3 regions of the Chryseobacterium sp. DZ-32 genome follow, and region 2 is predicted to be linked to each of the others. Evidence: riboswitches for the same ligand, from Rfam matches in the RefSeq annotation. Region 2 holds a riboswitch; each other region holds the start of a gene.
The links. A riboswitch is a leader RNA that binds a small molecule or an ion and turns the genes downstream of it on or off. The one in region 2 is predicted to bind S-adenosylmethionine.
Positions count from the first base shown of each region.

Region 1: another riboswitch for S-adenosylmethionine. It lies ahead of AC59HC_RS04400 (SusC/RagA family TonB-linked outer membrane protein); the one in region 2 lies ahead of AC59HC_RS09640 (TonB-dependent receptor plug domain-containing protein).
Region 3: another riboswitch for S-adenosylmethionine. It lies ahead of AC59HC_RS05185 (alpha/beta fold hydrolase); the one in region 2 lies ahead of AC59HC_RS09640 (TonB-dependent receptor plug domain-containing protein).

Region 1 covers NZ_JCAIOM010000003.1:140,329-142,598, reverse strand. Annotated here, with positions in the region: gene AC59HC_RS04400 (SusC/RagA family TonB-linked outer membrane protein) at 1-1,320, opposite strand, end outside; SAM riboswitch class I at 1,404-1,502, opposite strand; gene AC59HC_RS04395 (type II 3-dehydroquinate dehydratase) at 1,747-2,154, shown strand; gene AC59HC_RS04390 (hypothetical protein) at 2,219-2,270, shown strand, end outside.
Region 2 covers NZ_JCAIOM010000007.1:101,435-103,704, reverse strand. Annotated here, with positions in the region: gene AC59HC_RS09645 (outer membrane beta-barrel protein) at 1-411, opposite strand, end outside; SAM-I-IV-variant riboswitch at 529-626, shown strand; gene AC59HC_RS09640 (TonB-dependent receptor plug domain-containing protein) at 923-2,270, shown strand, end outside.
Region 3 covers NZ_JCAIOM010000003.1:297,931-300,200, forward strand. Annotated here, with positions in the region: gene AC59HC_RS05180 (MGH1-like glycoside hydrolase domain-containing protein) at 1-633, opposite strand, end outside; SAM riboswitch class I at 822-928, shown strand; gene AC59HC_RS05185 (alpha/beta fold hydrolase) at 990-1,928, shown strand; gene AC59HC_RS05190 (ACT domain-containing protein) at 1,934-2,270, shown strand, end outside.

The DNA.
Region 1 (2,270 bases), on a different contig from region 2:
AACTGAGAAGCTTGTTTTGAATTTCAGTTCCGGCAAGAAAGTGAATTCCATGAATCCTTTTCCTGAAAAGTTATCTTCTTTATTTTCGTTTTTATCTAAAGGCAACGTTGCAGCAGCATTCTGATTTTGAAGTGCATTTGTAGGTCTGTATTTTCCAAAATCATAAATTGGATTTCCGTCAGCATCTAAAACGTAAGTGCCGTCTGCATTTCTTTCATAATAAGGATAGAATGAAGGAATAAACCTTGCGGCATTGATGATATTGCTTGCCTTGGAATCTGAAGAAGTTGGTGCCTGCTGAATACTGTTCGTATAACTTAAGTTTACTCCAACATTCAGCCATTTTTTAACTTCGGAATTAATTTTCAGCCTGGTATTATATCTTTTAAAACCAGACTCAATCGCCATCCCTTTATCATCCAGATACCCTAGTGAAAAGAAGTAATTACTTTTATCACTACCTCCGCTGATATCAAGATCCACCTGGTTTCTTGATGCCACTCTCTGTAGAATATCTCTCCAGTCATCATTCCAGAGTGGTGATGCCCCTGACAATAATTTTCCATCTGTTCCCACCGGTTTTGGATAAGCAGTTCCATATGGATTAATTCCAAGAGTAGAAACAAGATTATCTGTTGCCATCTGAGCAGCCTGCTGAGAAGAGACTTTACCGGACTGATATCCGTTTCTCAACGCTTCCCAATATAATTGAAAGTACTGATCCGTATTTACCTGTTCATAATCTTTGACAGCTCTTCCGGAGAATCCCTGGCTGATATTAAAATTAACTTTTGCTTCTCCTTTTTTTCCTGATTTTGTAGTGATGATGATAATTCCGTTTGCCCCTCTTGAACCATACAAGGCACTTGCTGTAGCGTCTTTCAAAACACTGATGGATTCAATATCACTTGGGCTGATAGAGTTAATATTTCCGTCAAAAGGAATTCCGTCTACTACGTATAAAGGATCACTGGAAGCACTGATGGAACCGATTCCTCTGATTCTGATAGTAGAAACCGCACCCGGCTGCCCTGAGGCACTGGTAGTCTGAATCCCTGCAACCTGCCCTTCCAATGCTTTGGTAATATTGGTTACAGGTCTGTTATTGATTTTATCACTGGAAATGGTGGCTACAGAACCGGTATAGCTGTTTCTTTTTGCTTTTCCGTAAGCTACCACAACTACTTCATCAAGCTCCTTTTCATGAAGACTATCTTTTTTCGCCCTGGAATTCTGAGCACTTACACTGGTGACTCCCAGAAAAAAAGCCGCAACCGGAGGTATCCAGGCTTTAGAATTAAATAAATTTTTACTAATCATAATCAATTTTATTTATCATATATTAAAATTTAACCCTTTGCAGAAAAGTCAGCAAAGGGCATCGATAAATACGATAAACCAAATGCTTATTTTTCCTTAAAAGGCTGAACGTAACACCTTGCCCTAAGGGTAGGTTGTTAAGACTTCACAGGGTCAGTTCCCTCCATCTTTCTTTATAAGCCGATCGAAATATGGTTGCAAAGCTAAAAACTTTTAGTCTACAAAACAAGTAGACTTATTATTTTTTCATGATAAATTTTTAATAATTAACATAAAATTTTAATAAAAGCCATAACAATAAGGAGTTGTAAGCTTTATCATTTATTTAAATATGACAAATATCATTATTAAAAACTCAATTGAAACAAATCTACATCACATTGAAATTTTTGGCCATTAATTAAAAAAAGTTTTTAATTTTATGGTATGAGAGTTTTAATCATCAACGGGCCTAATCTCAATCTTTTAGGCACAAGAGAACCGGAAATCTATGGAAATGTTTCTATGGAAAGTTATTTGGAAAATTTGAAATCCGAGTTTCAGGCTCATGATATAAAATATTACCAGTCTAATATTGAAGGCGAGCTTATTAACAGGCTTCAGGAGGATGACTTCGATGCAGTAGTGATCAATCCCGGGGCTTATACTCACTATTCATATGCGATTGCAGACTGTTTAAAAAATATCAGAAAACCTAAAGTAGAAGTTCATATCAGCAATATCTATAAAAGAGAGGAATTCAGACAGAAATCTGTAACAGCAGCTAATACGGATGCAGTCTTATCAGGCTTTGGAATGGATGGGTATCGGTTGGCCTTATTAAGTTTAAAATAACTTATACTTTTTTATTTAACAACGGATTTCACAGATTTTCAAAGATGATTATGAAAAATAATTTATGAAGATAAAGGATAAGATTTACTGTAAAAGTATTGGCATATATTCCGGGC
Region 2 (2,270 bases):
GGCACCTCCGGAAGTTGCCGGAAACTCAGCACCTGGCTGCGTGATCACTTCAATTCTTTCTACGGAATTGGCCGGCATCCCTTCAAGGAAGGAGTTCAATTCATTGGAAGTGATGTTCAGAGGTCTTCCGTTAAGATATACTTCCAGCATTTTTCCCTGATACATCATCCCTGCAATATCGGTAGATACAAGCCCCGGAAGTTTCTTTATTCCTTCCAGAACGTTTCCGTTATTCAGCTGAGGCTGCTCAGAAAAATCAAAAATAGTACGGTCTGCTTTTTGTTCAACGGCTTTTTTAGTTTTGGTGATGACTACGCCTTCAATTTGCTTTTCCTGTGGTTTATTATTTTTTTCTTGTGAAAAAACAAAAACAGAGCTTAGTAAGGATAAAGCGAAAATTGTTTTTTTCATAATGTTTTACTGTTATCCGGTTAGACGCTGAAAAAGATAATTTGTTACGCTAAAATGTTGAAAATCGAAAATTTAGGCTAAATTTTTTTTATTTCGGAAATAATTATATCTTTGCCAGGTAATTATCAAGAATCTCTAGATGGGATAGCAACCTGCAAAAACAAGCAAGGTGCTGCAATCGATAAGCCGGATCTTCCGGAAAAAATGTTTATCATTCTATCATTACTCCCATCTTGAATTTTTGTTTTAAAGTTAAAATCAAATGTTTAAAGACAAGGGAAATCACATTCCATCAGTAATTTTTTATTCTTCAGATCATGAAGTGAGCCTTCATTACTCTGATATGTTCTCATGCCATTTCTACATGCGCATGTGTTGTTGCTTCTAGCCTTTTCTATTTCTAAAAAATAATACAAACATTTCGAATTCTATGGTAACCTTACAATTTAGGGCTACAGGATTTGTATTGCTTAAAAAACAAATTTCATCAACAAAAAAGTACACAACAAACATGCATAATTTCAAAAAAAGAATTTTTATTCCTTTCGTGCTTATTTCTTCATTTTATTACGCACAGACGGACACTTTACAATCGAAGAAAATAGAAGATGTGGTTATCCTTGGATCAAGGGGTTCCGGAAGATCTTTGACCGATACTCCTGTTCCGGTGGACATCATTAATATATCTAAAATTTTAAAACAGAGCCCGACGAATAATATCAGCCAGGCTTTAAACTATATCGTACCCTCATTTTCATCCACATCACATACTGTAAATGACGGAACTGATTTTGTGGATCCGGCACTGTTGAGAGGATTAGGACCGGATCAGGTTTTGGTATTACTCAACGGAAAAAGAAGGTATCAGTCTTCACTGATTAATGTTACCCTTACGCCGGGAAGAGGTTCTGTGGGAACCGACCTTAATGCTATTCCTGCTTTTGCATTGGAAAAAATAGAAGTTTTAAGGGATGGAGCTGCTGCCCAGTATGGATCTGATGCCATTGCGGGGGTGCTAAACCTCGGACTGAAAAAAAGGCTGGGATTTTCCGGACAGGTATTCTTAGGGGGATATGCTTCACCTGTTGCCAATAATTTCTCCGGAGGGGTAGACGGACAGACTGTTTCTGTAGACCTTAATTATGGCACTAAAATAGGTAAAACCGGATTTTTTAATGTTACCGGTTCCGCCCAATACCGTGATCCTTATTCCAGAGCAGGAGTGAGGGAAGGAGATATTTTCAACGCCTATAATGCCATTAATTACCGGGCATTACAGGATGGAGTGAATATTGACGGCTTGTATAAAAACATTACCAATACTTCCAATACTCAGCAAATCATCAATACCATTAAACAGTATGCAACTAAGGTTGGATATTTTGCACCTGATTTTCAATCTCAGATTTCCGGGGCAAACAGCATTTCTGAGCTTCAAAAAATATTGGGTAAAGATTTTACCTCTGAGGAGCTTAATTACAGAGGATTGGAGAGAAAAGATTTCAGTTTGAGAGCAGGGCAGTCTAAACTGCAGTCCGGACAGCTCTTCTTCAACTCTGAAATTCCTGTGAATGACGAATGGAAGGTTTATTCATTTGGAGGCTACAGCTACCGTCTTGGAAATGCAGGAGGATTTTACAGGCTTCCGAACAATGAAAGGAATATTAATGCAGTTACTCCCAACGGATATCTGCCTCAGATTGAAGCCACTGTAAATGATTATTCCCTTGCTGCCGGAATTAAAGGAAAATGGGATGGCTGGAATGTGGATTTCAGTAATACATTCGGGAAAAATGTTTTCGGTTTTGGTGTTGTCAATACTTTTAATGCATCACTTACAGATAGTTCTCCAAGAACCT
Region 3 (2,270 bases), on a different contig from region 2:
CTTATAGGTGTTGTATCCCCATTTCCAGTTGTTTCTGAACCATACAGTAGGCGCTACCAGAATAGGTGCTTCATGCTGACTTCGGTTACAGACCGTTACTCTGGCAAGAATATCATTGTGATCGGCCTTGCAATATTCAATGAAAATATCAAAATATTCATCATTATCGAAAATTCCAGTATCGAAAATTTCATATTCCGGTTCCTTTTTACTGCGTCTTCCGTTTTCTGCAACAAGTTCATCGTAAGGAAATTCATTGATGGGATATTTATAAACCATTTTCATATAACTATGAGTAGGTGTATTATCCAGATAATAAAAGATTTCTTTGATGTCTTCCCCATGATTACCCTGAGGATTGCTCAAACCAAAGAATCGTTCCTTTACCATTTTGTCTTTCTTGTTCCAGAACGAAAAAGCAAAACATAAAAGCTGCTTTACATCAGAAATTCCGGCAATACCTTCTTCACCCCAACGGTAGGCATAGCTTTCTGCATTATTATGGTTGGTAAAATTCCAGGCATTCCCGTTCGGGCTATAATCTTCGCGTACATTTCCCCACTGCCGGTTGCTTACATAAGGTCCCCAGTTTTTCCATTTGGTATCTTGTAATCTATCTTTTTCGGCGGTCATATCTCATCACTTTTCCATACGAAGTTAGTTTTTTTGAGAAGTAATTCCAATTTTTTTCATCTGAATAATTATTAATATACTCTTGGAATACTTGTATTTAAGGGCTTTTTTAAATATTAAAATAATTTTTTTTTGAAATTAAAAGAAAAGAACTACCTTTGCACCATTCGTTCATTCAAATATTGAAAATGTTATCAAGAAAGGTTGAGGGATTAGACCCTATGAAACCTTAGCAACCCTTTGCGCAAGCAAAGAAGGTGCTACGTTCTACCAAATAATTTTGGACAGATAACTCACTGAAGTTCTTTTTCAGCCATTTCCTGTGGCATTTTCAATTGTATTAAAATTTAATAGAATTGAAAACAGAACTAAACTATATTAATCTTTCTTATCAAACTCATTCCCAAAAGGAATACCATATCCCGTTGAGCTATCAGCTCTTTGGGAAAGATCTGTTTACAGCCCCTGTTGTCTTAATCAACCATGCTCTCACCGGAAACTCAAATGTATCCGGAGAAAAAGGCTGGTGGAAACAGCTGGTAGGGAAAAATCAGATTGTTGATACCGATCAGTATACCGTTCTGTGCTTCAATATACCAGGAAACGGATATGACGATTTTTTAATTGAAGATTATGAAGACTTTACTCCTTCAGATATCGCTGCGATATTTCTGAAAGGGCTTGAAGTTTTACAGATCAAAAATTTATATGCCATTATAGGAGGCTCTCTGGGAGGAGGTATTGCCTGGGAAATGCTTGCCCAGCAGCCGGATCTTGCTGAGATTTTTATTCCTATTGCCTGCGATTACAGAACGCACGACTGGCTTCATGCACAGTGTCTGGTTCAGAAATTTTTATTAAATGATAAGGAAGAACCATTACAGAAAGCAAGAATTCATGCCATGTTGTGCTACAGAACACCGCAGTCGCTCAATGACAGATTTCAAAACCAATATAATCAGGACAAACAACGCCTGGAATCAGAAGACTGGCTGGTTTATCATGGTAATGCACTAAACGAAAGATTTAGTTTAAAAGCTTACAAATTGATGAATCATCTCTTGATGAATATAAATGCTGCTGATACAGCACTGGAGAACATACAGGCACGAATGCACATGATCTCCGTAGATACAGATTTATTTTTCCCGGCTTCTGAAATCCGAATGTGTTTTGAAAACTTAAAAGAGAAAAATAAAGATGTTTCTTATCACGAGATCCAATCTATACACGGGCATGATGCCTTCCTAATGGAATATCAACAATTAAATAATATCATTAAAAACATTTTATAGAAGTAATGAAAAATGCTAACGAAATAAAATTTTTGAAGAACAGATCAATCGTTAAATTTGAAGGAGAAGATTTCCTGGGAGAAATCGGGATTGACGGACGAATTTTTAAAGCGCTTACTTTGGCGCGTATCAGTGTAGGAGTAATCTCTCAGCAGGCCGTAGAAAACGGAATTTCTATCCTGGTTCATGAAAATGATGCAGAGAAGGCAGTGGCTTGTCTTATCGATGAATTTGAAGCAGAAAGAAAGTCAGGAAAAGTTTCCCAGATCTATAGTATCAATAATGTTTCTGTCATTGGTTTTGTAGCAGAAGATTTTAATAAAGTCTTTGCTGAGCTGGCAA